DNA from 2 places in the Tsukamurella sp. II2bb genome. Region 2 is predicted to be linked to the other one. Evidence: riboswitches for the same ligand, from Rfam matches in the RefSeq annotation. Region 2 holds a riboswitch; the other holds the start of a gene.
The links. A riboswitch is a leader RNA that binds a small molecule or an ion and turns the genes downstream of it on or off. The one in region 2 is predicted to bind cyclic di-AMP.
Positions count from the first base shown of each region.

Region 1: another riboswitch for cyclic di-AMP. It lies ahead of AC21LY_RS12685 (transglycosylase family protein); the one in region 2 lies ahead of AC21LY_RS09715 (C40 family peptidase).

Region 1 covers NZ_JBYPZI010000005.1:57,235-64,963, forward strand. Annotated here, with positions in the region: gene AC21LY_RS12655 (RNA polymerase sigma factor) at 1-450, shown strand, start outside; gene AC21LY_RS12660 (helicase-associated domain-containing protein) at 452-2,629, opposite strand; gene AC21LY_RS12665 (hypothetical protein) at 2,669-2,863, shown strand; gene moaC (cyclic pyranopterin monophosphate synthase MoaC) at 2,959-3,384, shown strand; gene AC21LY_RS12675 (MogA/MoaB family molybdenum cofactor biosynthesis protein) at 3,384-3,884, shown strand; gene AC21LY_RS12680 (molybdenum cofactor biosynthesis protein MoaE) at 3,877-4,302, shown strand; partial or broken gene AC21LY_RS12685 (transglycosylase family protein) at 4,578-5,066, opposite strand; cyclic di-AMP (ydaO/yuaA leader) riboswitch at 5,078-5,222, opposite strand; gene AC21LY_RS12690 (MoaD/ThiS family protein) at 5,391-5,630, opposite strand; gene moaA (GTP 3',8-cyclase MoaA) at 5,634-6,623, opposite strand; gene AC21LY_RS12700 (hypothetical protein) at 6,620-6,841, opposite strand; gene AC21LY_RS12705 (cold-shock protein) at 6,921-7,349, shown strand.
Region 2 covers NZ_JBYPZI010000003.1:250,422-258,150, reverse strand. Annotated here, with positions in the region: gene AC21LY_RS09730 (AMP-dependent synthetase/ligase) at 1-1,200, shown strand, start outside; gene AC21LY_RS09725 (glycosyltransferase family 4 protein) at 1,278-2,408, opposite strand; gene AC21LY_RS09720 (C40 family peptidase) at 2,424-3,467, opposite strand; gene AC21LY_RS09715 (C40 family peptidase) at 3,529-4,254, opposite strand; cyclic di-AMP (ydaO/yuaA leader) riboswitch at 4,269-4,418, opposite strand; gene AC21LY_RS09710 (hypothetical protein) at 4,550-4,819, opposite strand; gene AC21LY_RS09705 (DEDD exonuclease domain-containing protein) at 4,938-6,767, shown strand; gene AC21LY_RS09700 (Lrp/AsnC family transcriptional regulator) at 6,793-7,068, shown strand; gene AC21LY_RS09695 (HpcH/HpaI aldolase/citrate lyase family protein) at 7,102-7,729, opposite strand, start outside.

The sequences.
Region 1 (7,729 bases), on a different contig from region 2:
GCCGAGCAGGACCGCGCCGGCTGGGACCGCGCGGCCATCGCGGAGGGGCACCGGCTCGTCCGGGAATGCCTCGTCGTGAACCGGCCCGGCAGGTACCAGATCCTCGCCGCGGTCAATGCTGTCCACACCGACGCCCTGAGCGCCGGCACCGTCGACTACGCGCAGGTGGTTTCCCTCTACGACCAGCTGCTCGCCATCGACCCGTCGCCGATCGTGCGGCTGAACCGGGCGATCGCGGTCGCCGAGCTCGACGGTCCGGCGGTGGCGCTCGCCCTCGTGGATCCGCTGCCGCTGGACGGCTACCATCCCTGGCACGCCACCCGCGCCCACCTGCTGCGCGAGCTCGGGCGCACCGCCGAGGCCAAGGACGAGTACGACGCCGCACTCGCGGTGACGAACAACGCCGCCGAGCGCGCCTACCTCACCCGCAAGCGCGGGGAGCTGGTGTGACCTACTCCACCGGCTCCGCGGTGGTGACGCGGTGCAGGGCGAAGCGGCGGGGCGTGTCCCCGTCGAGCGCGGAGAGCTGCCCGTGCCGTACTGACTCGGGCACCACGACGTGCCGCGTGAACACCCCGTTCGCGTCCACGTAGCCCAGCCGTACCGGTCGGCCCGCGCCCGCGGCGGACTGCAACAGCGCCATCAGCTCCGGGCCGGAGGCGCCGGCACCGTCGTCCGACGGGGAGTCCTGCCGGCGGATCTGCACGGCCGCGTCGGCCAGTTGCTCGAGGGTCGGCTGCGCGGCCGGCGGCCGGACCCGCGGCGCGGGCAGCCGGATCGCGGCGGGCCGCAGGTCGACGACGACGCCCCGTGAATCCTCTGCGGCGGCGGTGAAGCCGGCGGCGGCGAGCCCCGCGACCAGGTCGGACAGCGGGACCTGGGCGACGAGCACCGTCGGCGCGACGGCCCGCAGTGCGAGCGCCTCCGCGGCGGGGGAGGCCAGGACCGCGGCGATGAGCGCGGGATCCTCCGAACGCAGGAAGGAGGCCGCGACGCCCGCGCGCAGCGCTCCGTGCCGGCGCGCGACGTCGTCGACCAGATAGGTCAGGCCCTGCGGCACCGGCGTCACCGAGTGCGCGACGAAGAAGGCGTGCACCTCGGCGGACGTCCGTCCGGCGTCCAGCGCGCGGCGCACCGACGCGTCGGTCACGCGGTACACGGCGGCGCCGCCCGCCGACTCCAGGTCGGCGACCAGCGCGACCGCCGCGGCGAAGTCGTGCGTCGTGGGGCCGGGGATGGTCAGCGTGAGGTCGGCCTGGAGCAGGAACTCCTCGACCGGCTTCGGCAGCGCCGCGGCCATCGCCTCCGCGGGGTCGTTCTCGAGCGCTGCCCGGCCGGCCGCGGTCAGGGCGCCGCCCGCGACGAGCCCCACGATCTGCGCCTGCGCGACGATATCGCCGATCGCGTCCAGCGTGAGCCGCCGGTACCAGGACGGATGCGCGTACCGCACGGCCGCGTGCAGGTCCTGCCGTCCGGGCGCGACCCCGGGCGGGGCGAGGGCCAGGGCGTCGAGCACGGCCGCGCGGTCCTGCGGCGCGACGGTGCTGCGCGCCGCCCGGTGCAGCGGCCCGACGATGCCCTCCTCGCCGCGGGTGCCGATCAGCGCGGGCTGGCGGCGCAGCTCCAGCCAGGTGCGGGCGAGCAGCGCCCACCGGTCCGCGGGCGCGGAACGCTGCCACTCGTCGACGGTGACGGTCGGCGCGAAGACGGAGTCCTCCTCGCCGTCGAGCTCGCCCTCGGCGATCAGCGCCGCGGCGGCCAGCAGTTCCAGCAGCAGTGCGGCGCGGTCCTCGGTGAGCCCCGCTGCCTTGGCGACGCGGCGCAGCTCGCGGATGCCGATCCCGCCGGCCTTCACCCGCTGCGCGGGTACCGCGCCCAGCACGTCGAGGACGTCGTCGGCGTGGCGCAGCAGCTCGAGCGCGGCGACCGCGGCGGCACCGTCGGGGCCGGGGACGGGCGGACCGTCGAGCACGGGCGGCTTGAGGGAGGCACCCAGCGGGAGCTCGCCGCGCAGCCGGGCCCGCACCTCCCACGGCAGCTCGACGGTCTGATGGTCGACGAGCGCGAGCAGCCCCGAGGCGAGCATGCGCTGCACCGGATGGTCGGGCGGGGTGCCGGGGCCCGCGGCGGCCGTGCGGCCCCTCGGCGAGCCCTCGGCGAGGCGGTCGAGGAGGGCGCGCTCGTCCTCGCCGGCGGCCGCGAGCGCTGCGTCGATCGCCGCCGGGTCCGGCGGCGCGAGGAGCTGCGGGGAGCGCCAGGGCAGCGCCTCCCGGACGGCGGGCGAGGTGCGCAGGACATCGTCGCCCCAGATCAGGGCCAGGTCGCGCAGTTTCCCGGCCGAGGCGAGCACCTGCGCCTTCAGCGCGCGGCCCCGGAGCCGGCGGGCGAGGGCGTCGGCGTCCAGTTCCTCGGCGAGCACCAGCTCGAGGACGGCCAGGTCGAGGAGGGTGAGCCGCTCCGCGACGCGGCCCAGCGAGGAGGGGCTCAGCAGGCGGCTCGCGAGCACCGGGAAGCCGGCAGGCACGGGCGTCGCCACGTCGCGCCGGGCGTCCAGGAGCGCCGCGATCTCGGCGTCGGTGCGGCCGCGCAGCCACGCCGCGGGCCCCGTCGACGACGTATTACTGCTCACCGATACAGCGTAGAGGCCGGGGCATGTCAGAATAGCGGCGTGTCTGAGACCTCGAATGCGAAGAAGGCCGAGTACGTCGACAACGGCTGGCCCGGTGCCGAGCAGGGCACGGCCGACCATGCCGTGACCGAGCTGGTGGCCCCGCTGGTCGGCGCCCTGTCGCCGTTCGGCGAGCTGGAGTTCCCCCAGCAGCACGTCCCGTACGTGCACCCGTCGACCCGGATCAACCGCTGAGCTCAGGCTCCGCTCCCGGCGACCACGGCGCGGCCCGGCACGACGACGCGCGGGAGGACGGCCTCTCGCACATCGACGCGACCGGCGCCGCGCGGATGGTCGACGTCTCCGCCAAGGCCGTCACCGCTCGCACGGCGGTCGCGGCCGGGACCTTCCGCACCACCGAGGCCGTCGTCGCGGCCATCGCCGACGGCGCGGTCCCGAAGGGCGACGTGCTCGCCACCGCCCGCATCGCGGGCATCATGGCGGTCAAGCGCACGGCCGACCTGATTCCGCTGTGCCACCCGCTGCCGATCTCCGGCGTCACCGTCGACCTGCAGCCGTCGGGTGCCGAGATCGCCGTCACCGCCACGGTGCGCTGCACCGGCCGGACGGGCGTCGAGATGGAGGCGCTCACCGCCGTCGCCGTGGCCGGCCTGACCCTGCACGACATGGTCAAGGCCCTCGACCCCGCCGCCGTCATGACGGACGTCCGCGTGCTCACCAAGGACGGCGGCAAGACCGGCCACTGGGAGAGATGATGACCGAACCCCTCCGCCCGTCCCGCGACCGCTGCGCCACCGTGGTCGTCGCGTCCACCCGCGCCTCCCTCGGGGAGCGTGCGGACACCACCGGGCCCGTCATCGCCGGCTGGCTCGGCGAACGCGGCTTCGACGTCTACGGCCCCGTCGTGGTGCCCGACGGCGAGGAGGTGGGCGCGGCTATCCGCTCCGCCGTCCGCCGCGGCGACGCCGTGGTGCTCACCACGGGTGGCACGGGCCTCACGCCGACGGACCGCACGCCCGAGGAGACCCGTGGGGCCCTCACCTTCGAGATCCCCGGCCTGGCCAACGCCATCCGGCAGGCCGGCCTGCCCGACGTACCGACCACCGTGCTCAGCCGCGGCCTCGCCGGCGTCGCAGGGACGTCGCTGGTGGTGAACCTGCCGGGCTCGTCCGGGGGCGTCCGGGACGGTCTGGCCGTGCTCGACGGGGTGCTGCACCACGCCCTGGACCAGATCCGCGGCGGCGACCATGGCTGACGTGGTCCTGGCCGTGGTCACGGAGGAGCCGATCGACCTGGCCACGCACGAGGCCGCGGTCGCGCGCGCCGAGGCGGGCGCCGTGGTGGGCTTCATCGGCGCCGTCCGCGATCACGACGGCGGACGGGGTGTGACCCGGCTCGAGTACTCGGCGCATCCCACCGCGGGGCGCGTCATCGCGGAGGTCGTCCAGGCCGAGGCGGACGCCGCGGAGGGCGTCCGGGCCGTCGCGGTCTCGCACCGCGTCGGTCCGTTGAAGATCGGCGACGCGGCGCTCGTGGTGGCGGTCTCGGCCGATCACCGTGCGGCGGCCTTCGCGACCTGCGCCCGCATCGTAGACGCGGTCAAGGAGGCGCTCCCGGTCTGGAAGCACCAGCTGTTCCTCGATGGCACCGACGAGTGGGTCGGCAGCGCGTAGCGCTCAGCCGGACCCGTCACGTCCCTGGAACCGGACCGGCCCCGTCGCATCCCCGGAAACGCCGAAGGGGCCGGCGGCGCGATGCCGTCGGCCCCTTCGGGACGCTCTGTGCTGCTCCGGGCTCAGTAGCCCTTGGCCGCTGCCTGCTGCAGCGCGGCGAGCACGGCGGGATCGACCTGCTTGCCGCCGCTCTGGGCCTGCGAGATGACCTGGTTGACGTACTGCGCGTTGACCGAGCCGCCCGGCTTCGCGACGGGCTTGGCGGCCGGCGCGGTGGCGGGCTTCGCCACCGGCTTGGTGGCGGGCTTGGCGACCGGCTTCGCGGCGGGCGCGGAAACCGGCTTCGTGACGGGCTTGGTGGCGGTACCGGTGTCCGTGGGGGAGACGGTGCGCGGAGTGGCCGCGCCGAGGCCACGGCCGCACGACGGCCACGCGCCCTTGCCCTGACCGGCGAGGACCTTCTCGGCGATCGCGATCTGCTGGGCGCGGCTGGCCTGGTTGGCGGTGGGCGCGAACTGCGTGCCGCCGTAGGAGGCCCACGTCGACGGGCTGAACTGCAGGCCGCCGTGGTAGCCGTTGCCGGTGTTGATCGACCAGTTTCCGCCGGACTCGCAGGCGGCAACCTGGTCCCACTGGGAATCGGGGGCGGCGTTGGCGGCGGGTGCGGCGAGCGCGAGACCCGCGCCACCGAGCATCGCGCCGGCGGCGGCGACCTTGGCGGCGCTCAGGCTGGTAGTGGACTGCTTGCGGTGACGACCGGTCATCGTGGTGAAGTCTTTCCTCTCTACGCGCGTGCGAAGTTAGCTGTCGGGTTCGAGCGAGAGGCTGCTCGGCCGGTGTCCCGGCTTGACCCCTAGGGCGTGTGCCCTGCGACCGTGCGGTCGCGGTGGTTCCTCCGCCTTCGTCCAGGTGTAGATCTTCGGTGCCCGTCCCGGATCGGCCACTGGACGAAGCTCTGCGCTGCGACCGATCGGGTGGCCACTGCTGCGGCCCCCAGCGACGGTAACAGACCCCGCCCCGTGGCCCAACCGTTACCGGACCGTGATTTTGCAGAATGTGATGGACATCACCAGCGTCGGCTAAGGATGTCAGCCGCCGGCGAAGGGCGGCAGGACGTCGAGCATCGACCCGGTCGCGGGGGCGTCGACGTCCCGCACCGCGACCTCGTCGAGCAGGAAACTGCACCGCGTGAGCACGGCGCCCAGCCCGGGGTGCCGGGCGGCCAGGAGGACGGCGACCTGCGCGACCGTGGCCCCGTCGGGCACGGCCACCGTCTCCTCGGGCACGCCCGCCGCCGCGCGGGCGGCGGCGAAGTACCGGATCAGCACCTCTCAGCCCCCGATCGCGCTCATCGGGCGCGCCGGCTGCAGGAAGGTCGGGTCGTCGATGCCGTGCCCGGCCTGCTTGCCGAGCATCGCGGCCACCCACGCGTCCGCGATCTCCCCGTCGCTCGCGCCGCCCCGGAGCAGCGGCTTGAGATCGGTCTCCTCCGCCGCGAACAGGCAGGTGCGGATCTGGCCGTCCGCGGTGAGGCGCACCCGATCGCAGTCGCCGCAGAAGGGTCGCGTCACGGAGGCGATGACGCCCACCGTCGCCGGGCCACCGTCGACCAGGAAGCGCTCGGCGGGCGCACTGCCGCGCGGCTCCCCGTCGGGCGTGAGGGTGAACTCGCGGCGCAGCTCGGCGAGGATCTGCTCCGCCGTGATCATGGTGCTCCGGTCCCAGGTGTGGTCGGCGTCGAGCGGCATGTGCTCGATGATCCGCAGCTCGTAGCCGGCGTCGAGGCACAGGCGCAGCAGCGGTCGCGCGTCGCCGAGCCGCCCAGGGCCGAGCACGGCGTTGACCTTGACCGGGGTCAGCCCGGCCTCCGCGGCGGCCCGCAGGCCGGCCAGGGCGTCGTCGAGGCGGTCGCGCCGGGTGACCTTCGCGTACTCCTGGCGGTCGACCGTGTCGAGGGAGACGTTCACCCGGTCCAGGCCGGCCCCGGCGAGTTTCGCCGCGTGCCGGGCCAGGGACAGCCCGTTCGTGGTCAGGGAGATCTCGGGCCGCGGTTCGAGAGTGGCGGCGTGCGCGATGATCCGGTCGAGGTCGGCCCGTAGTAGGGGCTCGCCGCCCGTGAATCGGATCTCGGTGATTCCGAGGTCCCGGACGCCGATCGCGATGAGCCGGTCGATCTCCGGCCCCGTCAGGACGTGCTCGTTCGCCAGCCAGGGCAGGCCCTCGGCGGGCATGCAGTACGTGCACCGCAGATTGCACCGGTCGGTGAGGGAGACCCGCAGGTCGCGGGCGACCCGCCCGTAGCGATCGACCAGCGGTTTCACGGCCGTTCCTCGCCGTCTCCGACGCGGCCGCCGGCGATCACCGCGACGATCCCCACCAGGAAGCCGACCGGCGCCAGCGGCGTCAACGCGTACACCCAGGTGGGGGCGGTGGCGCCGCCCGCGAGGAGCGGCGTGAGGAACAGGGCGCCGACCGCGATCAGCCCGATCGCGAAGAGTGCGATCGAGACGGAGACGGCGACGGAAACCAACTTGCCCACACGTCTAGACTAGCTTCAGTGCGTCCCGCAGTTCGCGGGGCGCGTTTTGTTGTTCTTGAGAGCAGAGCGGGTGACGAGAGTGCCTACCGGCAAGGTCAAGTGGTACGACGCGGATAAGGGTTTCGGCTTCCTCTCCCAGGAGGGCGGGGAGGACGTATACGTCCGCGCGTCGGCGCTGCCCGACGGTGCTGACGGCCTGCGGCAGGGCCAGCGGGTCGAGTTCAGCATGGCCGCGGGGCGCCGCGGTCCCCAGGCGCTGACGGTGACGGTGCTCGAGCCCGCACCGTCGGTCTCGCGGGGCGCGGCGGCGGCCGGTGCGCAGCGCGGCCGCCGGCCTGCGGCGAACCGTCGGCCCGCGGAGGACCTGAACGTGCTGATCGAGGACATGATCCAGCTCCTCGACGTGGGCGTGCAGCCCGAGCTGCGCAAGGGCCGCTACCCGGACCGCAAGGCGTCGGAGCAGATCGCCAAGGTGCTGCGGGAGATCGCGCGCGAGCTGGATTCGTAGTCGGTCCGCTGCGTCGCGTCGCCGGGCGTCGGGGCGGTGGTCGACGGGTGGTGGCTCACGGCGGTGGCTGAGGCCGTCGTCGTTCGGAAAAGGTCATGCGTGGGACGCATACCTCCTGAACGTGCAGGTCAAATCATGTTTTGGCGGCGGGGTCATGCGTGCCGCGCATACCCCGCTGGACCGGCGCGAACGCAGCGGGCCGCGTGGTCCGACTCGGCGCGGTCAAGCCGGGCGCTCCGCTGCAACTGCATGGATAGGTCCCCGCATACCGGCGGAACCGGCGTCGCTCACGTCCCCCTCGCGGGTATCCCCTCGCCACGCCGTCGTCCCCCGCGCGGCGCCGAAAGGCGGCTCGCGCGTTCGCTCCCCTGCCAGAAGCC
Region 2 (7,729 bases):
GAGCTCATGCACTCGAACCTCATGAGCGAGGCCGATGCGATCCTCGCCTCCCCCTTCGGCGACGCGATCCGCGGTGGTTCCAACGTCATGTTCCTGCCGCTGGCGCACGTGCTGGCCCGCGCCGTGAACATCGCCTGCTTCAAGGGCGGCGCGGTGGTCGGCCACTTCAACGACACCAAGAACCTGGTGCCGCAGTTCTCGGTCTTCCAGCCCACACTGATCCTCTCGGTGCCGCGCGTCTTCGAGAAGGTCTTCGCCTCCGCGCAGCAGAGCGCCGTCGACGGCGGCAAGGGCAAGATCTTCGAGGCGGCCGTGCAGACCGCGATCGAGTACAGCCAGGCGCAGGACACCGGCGGCGCGGGCCTGATCCTCAAGGCCAAGCACACGCTCTTCGACAAGCTGGTCTACGGCAAGCTCAAGTCGGCGCTCGGCGGGAACTGCAAGGTCGCGATCTCGGGCGGCGCGCCGCTGGGCGCGCGCCTGGGCCACTTCTTCCGCGGCGTCGGCGTCACCGTCATGGAGGGCTACGGCCTCACCGAGACCACCGCGGCCATCACGGTCAACGTGGCGGGCGCGCAGAAGATCGGCACCGTCGGGCGTCCGCTCGGCGGCCAGGCGGCGAAGATCGCCGAGGACGGCGAGATCCTGCTCAAGGGCTCCGTGGTCTTCCGCGGGTACTGGCGCAACGAGGAGGCCACGAAGGCCGCCATCGAGGACGGCTGGTTCCACACCGGCGACCTGGGCTCGATCGACGACGACGGCTTCCTGTCGATCACCGGGCGCAAGAAGGAGCTCATCGTCACGGCGGGCGGCAAGAACGTCTCGCCCGCCGGCCTCGAGGACGCGCTGCGCAGCAATCCGCTGATCTCGCAGGCCATGGTCGTGGGCGACGCGCAGCCCTTCATCGCCGCGCTGGTCACCATCGACCCGGAGGCCTTCCCGCAGTGGAAGGAGGCGAACGGCAAGCCCGCCTCCGCGACCGTCGCCGACCTGCGCAGCGATCCCGATCTGGTGGCCGAGATCAACCGCGCCGTCGCGGTCGCCAACGACACCGTCTCCAAGGCCGAGGCCATCAAGAAGGTGCGCGTCCTGCCGGAGGACTTCTCCGAGGAGACCGGCGAGATGACGCCCACCATGAAGGTCAAGCGGAACGTCGTCTCGCAGAAGTACGCCGACGACATCGCCGAGATCTACGCGTAGGACCCCCGACGACGGACCGCCGCACCGGACTTCCGGTGCGGCGGTCCGCGTTCTCCGGTTCGACGGTGCCCGCGGGCTCAGTACGGGCCGAGCAGGGTCTGCAGGCGGTGCCCGAGGCGCCGCCAGTCGAAGTGCTCGGCGACGAGCTCGCGGCCGCGCGCGCCCATCGTCGCGGCGCGGTCGGGGTCGGCGAGCAGGCCGGCGACGGCGTCGGCGATCGCCTCCACGTCGCGGCCGGGCACGACGTGGCCGGACTCCCCCTCCCACACCGTCTCCGGCGCGCCGCCGGAATCGCCGGCGACGACTGGCTTTCCGGTCGCGGACGCCTCGAGGAAGACGATGCCGAGGCCCTCGACGTCGAGACCCGCGCCGCGGGTCCGGCAGGGCATGGCGAAGACGTCGCCCAGGTTGTGGTGCGCGGCGAGTTCATCGAACGGGACCGTCCCCGTGAAGACCACCTGCTCCTCGACGCCGACGCGCCGCACCAGCGCGTGCAGGGTCTCCGCGTACGGGCCGCCGCCCACGATCACCAGCTTGGCGCCGGGCACCTGCTCCCGGATCCGCGGCAGGGCGCGGATCAGCATGTCCTGCCCCTTACGCGGCACGAGCCGCGACAGGCACAGCACCACGGGCTCGTCGGCGCCCAGCCCGTACCGCGCCCGCAGGGCCGCGCGGGCGGCATCGTCGGGCTTGAAGACGTCGGTGTCGACGCCGGGCGGGAGGTGCTCCAGCGCGGCCCGCGGGCCGAAGGCTGCGGCGAACCGGCCGCGGGTGTACTTGCTCACGAACGTGGTGACGTCGGTGGTGTCGCCGATCCGGCGCAGACAGGCGCGCGAGGGTTGCAGCATCGACCAGCCCACCTCGTGGCCGTGCGTGGACGCGACGGTGCGCCGCGCGCCCGCGTCCTTGAGCGGGGCCCCCAGCAGGGCCAGCGGCGCGGCGGCACCGAACCAGACGGTGTCGATGTCGAGGCCGCGCACCAGGTCGCGGGCGCGGGCGAAGGCGTCCGGAGTGGGCAGCAGCAGCGTCGTCGGGTGCCGGACGACCTCGAAGGGCTGCGCCGCGTCGTACTCCTCGCTGCCGCGCCAGCGGGAGGCGTAGACGACGATCTCGTCAGCGGGCAACTGCCGGACGAAGGCCTGGAGGTAGGTCTGTATGCCACCGGGCCGGGGCGGGAAGTCATTGGTGACCAGCAGCGTGCGCGGCATGGTGACCAAGCCTAGCTAGTAGCGGACCGCCGACTTGTAGGGGCCCGCCGCGTCGACCGGGACGACCTTGACGGGCACACCGTAGGTGGACGCGTGCACGACCTTGCCGTCGCCGATGTACATGCCCACGTGCGTGGCGGCCGAGTAGTAGACGACGATGTCGCCCGGCTGCAGCTGATCGCGCGACACCGGCCGCCCGCCGGCCAGCTGCGCCTGGGACGTGCGCGGCAGGGACTTCCCCGCCTGCTGGTAGGCCCACACCATCAGGCCCGAGCAGTCGAACTGGCCCGGACCGGTGGCGCCGAAGGAGTAGGGCGAGCCGATCCGCGTCAGCGCGGCGCGCACGGCCGCGAGCTCGGCCGTGCTCCCCGCCGGCACCTTGCTCGGATCGAAGGGGGTCGGCGGGCCGATCAGCGTCTGGCGCTGCGCACCGGTCAGGCGGTCGTAGATGGCCTTGATCCGGGCGATCTCCTGGGCCAGGCGCGACTTCTTCTGCTTGAGATCGGAGACCTTGCGCTCGGCGTCGGTGCGGGCTGACTCGGCCGACTTCGCCGCCTCCGACGCGCGGGTGGCGGCGGACTCGGCGGCGGCCTTCGACTTCTTGTAGGCGTCGACCGTGGCCACGACGTCCCGGTTGATGAAGTCGAGGGTGGACATCTGGTCGAGCATCTGCTGCGGAGAATCGCTCACGAGCAGCGCGTACGTCCGGTTGGTGCGCGCGCCCTTGTAGTTGGCGACGATCACGGCGTCGATCTGGGGCTGCAGCGCCGCCTGCCGCGCCTGCACGGCGGCGATCTCACGCTTCGCCGCGACCAGGGTCGCGTCCGCGGCGCGTTTGGCCGCGGCGGCCTTGTCGGCCTCCTCCTGGGCGGCCTTGGCCGCCTCGTTCGTGCCGGAGGCCTGCTCCGAGAGCGCCTGGTACTGCTTCAGTGCGGCGTCGGCCGTATCGGGATCGGCGGTGGCGCTCCCGACCACGGTCAGGCCCGCGACGAGGACGAGCGCCGCCGACGCGGCGGCGCCGCGCGCGGCAGAAGAGCGGGGATGGAACGTCGATGACACGGCCGAGCGAGTCCTTCCGAAGCTGGAGCGCGATTGCGAGGGCAATCGTTGCCAGGTTACGTCAGTACCGACGAGCGGAGTACACGGACATCTCGTTGAGGGGGCTCACCTTGACGGGGATCCCGTAGTTCACCGAGTGCACGACCTTGCCGTTGCCGATGTACAGCGCGGCGTGGCTGCCGCCGTTGTAGATCACGATGTCGCCGGGCTGCAGGTCCGAGATCGGCACCGAACGCCCGCCGCCGAGCTGGCCCCAGCTGTCGCGGGGAACCGTGATTCCGGCCTGCTTCATGGACCAGTAGACCAGGCCCGAGCAGTCGAACGAGTTGGGGCCGGCGGAGCCGTACGAGTAGGGCAGGCCGGTGCGCGACAGTGCCGCCTGGACGACCTGGGCCTTGGCACCGCCGGGCTGCACACCGGCGACGGTGGTGATGCCGGGCTTGGGGGCGATGGACACGCCGCTGACCACATCGGGGCGCGCGGCGGTGTTGCGAGTGGCCACGGTCTGCGCGGGCTTCGCCGGCGCGCCGGGCTTCCCCTGCGCCGCAGGTGCCACGCCGGGCTTGACGGCGGCCGCCGGAGCGGGCTTGACGGCGGGCTTCGCGTTGGGCGCCGCGGGGACGGGCGCTCCGGGGGCCGGAACCGGCGCTGCGGGAGCCGGCGCGGGAGCTGCGAAGGCGGCCGTGGGGGCCGCGAACGTACCGATGGTCACGGCACCCGCTGCCAGTGCACCGCGGGCGGCGGTGGCGCCCCGGCTGGGCTGCGGCTGAAGTCGGTGTTTCGCCACGAAGCGATTCTCCTAAGTTTCTTCCCGACCGCCGACCGAGTTAGCTGACGGGTTCGGGCGAGGAAGATGCCCTACCCCGGAGGCGTGAGCCTCCGGCGATTCACCCCGGATAACACGTGTGGGTCCCCGGCGAGGCCGTGCGGCCTCTTAGGCGGTGACCTCGGGAGACGGGGCGGTTTTCGCCCCGGGCACCTCCGCAAGGTCTCAGAAAGATTACGAAATGGAAACGCACCTGTCTAGCCGAACGCGCCGAATCCGCCGTGAAAGTTCCCCGGGGTTCCCCTGGGGGCGCCCGTCATCCGGCGCGTTTCACCTGGTCAGGAACGATTCGCAGGCGCGGCAGCATCCCCTCGCCCGCGAACGCCGCGATGGCCTCGCGCAGGCCCGGATCCGCCGTGATCGTTGAACTCTCAACCCGCTCCTCAGGGACCCGCGGCCGTGTCGGACCGGACGAGGGGACGGACGGCGCGGCGACGACCACCGGGCCGAGCAGCAGCCCCACGGAGCAGTCGCCGCACGCCCGGGGCCGGGCGGGGCAGACGGAGCAGTCGACATGCAGTGCCATGGTGTTTCCCTTCGTCATCGGTCTCGATCGGCTGCGACGCTAGCCGCACCGACTGACATGTTTCGCGCGCCCGTTCGGTCGGGCCGAACCTGTCGGTGGGGTGTTCTACGGTCACGGCATGCAGCTGAGCCTGGACGAGTGCGCGACGGATGTCGTCGATCCGCCGCTGCGGGAGGTGACCTTCGTCGTGGTCGATCTGGAGACCACCGGAGGCTCCCCCACGGGCGGCGATGCGATCACCGAGATCGGTGCGGTCAAGGTGCGCGGCGGCGAGGTGCTCGGCGAGTTCGCCACCCTGGTCGATCCGGGACGGGGGATCTCACCGCACATCACCCACCTCACCGGCATCACCACCGCGATGGTCACCGGCGCCCCGCGGATCGAGTCGGTCCTGCCGTCCTTCCTGGAGTTCGCGCACGGCGCGGTCCTGGTGGCGCACAACGCCCGGTTCGACCTCGGCTTCCTCAAGGCCGCCGCGGCCGCTACCGGCACGCCGTGGCCCAAGCCGGCGTCGCTGTGCACGGTCCAGCTGGCTCGGCGGGTACTCACGCGGGACGAGGCACCGTCGGTCAAGCTCAGCGAGCTCGCGCGGCTGTTCCGTACCGAGACCACGCCCAACCACCGCGCGCTCGACGATGCCCGCGCCACCGTCGAGGTACTGCACGGGCTGATCGGCCGGGTGGGCAACCAGGGCATCCACACCCTCGGGGAGCTGCGCGGGCACCTGCCCACCGTGACCCCGCAGCAGCGCGCCAAGCGCCACCTGGCGGACCCGCTCCCGGAACGGCCCGGCGTGTACCTCTTCCGGGGGCCGGGCAACGAGGTGCTCTACGTGGGCACGTCGGGGAACCTGCGCCGGCGCGTGCGCAGCTACTTCACCTCCGGGGAGACGCGGGGCCGGATCAAGGAGATGGTCGGCCTCGCGGAGCGGGTGGACCACGTGGAGTGCGCGCACGCGCTCGAGGCGGCGGCGCGGGAGCTGCGCCTCATCGCGGCACACACTCCCCCGTACAACCGCCGGTCGAAGTACCCGAAACGCGGCTGGTGGATCTGCCTGACCGCGGAGCCCTTCCCCCGGCTCGCCGTGCGCCGGGCCGCGCCGCCGGGCACGCCGTGCATCGGCCCGGTCCGTTCGCGGACCGACGCGGCGGATCTGGCGGAGCTCCTCGCGGAGACCTGTGGGCTCCGCACGTGCGCCACGCGGCTGCGGGCCGGGGCCGTGCACTCCTGCGCCCTCGGGCCCGACGGGGCGCGTCCCCTCGGCGGGTGCCTGGCCTCGACCGCCGCGCCCGAGCCGGCGGCGCTGTACCGGCCCCGGGCGGACCGGGCGACCGCGGCGCTGACCGGCGCCTCGTCGGAGGTCTTCGGCGCGCTGGAGGCGCGCCTGGCGGCGCTGGCGGAGCGGGAGTTCTTCGAATCGGCGGCGCGGCTGCGCGATCGTGCGGCCCGGCTGGTCGACGCGGTGGCCCGCTCGCACGCCCTGCTCGCCTTCGCCGGCGTGGCGGAGCTGTCGATCGCCCACCCGGACGGTAGCGGCGGCTGGGAGCTGTCGATCGTCCGGCACGGCCGGCTCGCGGCGGCCGGGGTCGCACCCCGCGGGGTGCCCCCGATGCCGGTCTTCGAGCGCCTGCGGGCCGGCGCGGAGGCGGTCTACGAGGCCGGCGGTGATCCCCTGGCCGCGCCGGACGTACCCGACACCCTCTTCCCGGCCGACATCCTGCACGGCGCCAGCCCCGAGGAGGCCGCGCTGCTGCGCCGCTGGGCGCTGCGCCCGGGGACGCGCATCGTCGACGTGCAAGGCGCGTGGGCCGAGCCCGTCTCCGGCGCGGGCCGCTGGCTGGAGTGGGCCGGGCGCGCCTCCGAGGCGGGGCGCGACGCCCGCGCGGCGGCGGCGCATCCGCGAGGGACGGCAAGGCAATACAGTGAGGAGGTCACGCATGCCGCGTGAGTAGAGCGAACGAAAGGCCGCGTACGTGATCACCGCGATCGTCCTCATCAACGCCGACGTGCACCGCATCCCCGAAACCGCGCAGGCCGTCGCGAACGTCGAGGGCGTGACCGAGGTCTACTCGTGCGCGGGAGACATCGACCTGATCGCGAAGGTGCGCGTGCGGCACCACGACGAGATCGCCGCGGTGGTCACCGAGAAGATCAACCGCATCGACGGCGTGGCGAGCACGTCCACCCACATCGCCTTCCGCGAGTACTCCTCGGCGGACGTCGACGCGGGGTTCGACATCGGGAACTGACCGGGGACCGACCGCCCCGCCGCGGCCAGTAGGTCAGTAGCCGCTGTGGCTCACCTCGGCGGCGTCGGCCTCGATCCCGAAGTCGGCGGCCTGCTGGACGATCTTCTGCGCGCGGGCCAGCCGCGGCAGGTCCGAACCGTCGGTGATCTTGCCGCCCGACTTCTCGAAGGCGTCGATGAAGCCGTGCGCCCAGGAGACGTCCGCGTCGCTGGGGCTGAGCCCGGCGTTGATGATGCCGGCATGCTCGTGCGTGAGGCACAGCTTGCCGGACATGCCCATCTCCTTGGCGTGCGCGGTGCCGGTCGGCAAGTGCGTGACGTTGAGCGTCGGGCCGTCGATCGGAGCGGGCAGCCGCGCGGCGCGGGAGGCGATCACGAGCTGCGAGCGGGCGTAGGCGAGCGCGATGGGATCGTCGCCCGCGGCGGTGTCCCGCTTGAAATCGCCGGTGCCGAAGGCGATCCGGAAGGTGGACGGGGCGGACGCGATCTGCGCGACGTTCTGCACGCCGCGCGCCGTCTCGACCAGGGCGAGAATCCGGGTGCCGTCGGCCAGGCGGTCGGCGGTGTCGTCCAGGTGGCTCGCGGATTCGGACTTCGCGAGCATGATGCCCTCGAGGCCCTCGCAGTGCTTGAGCGCGGCGCAGTCCTCGCTCCAGAACTCA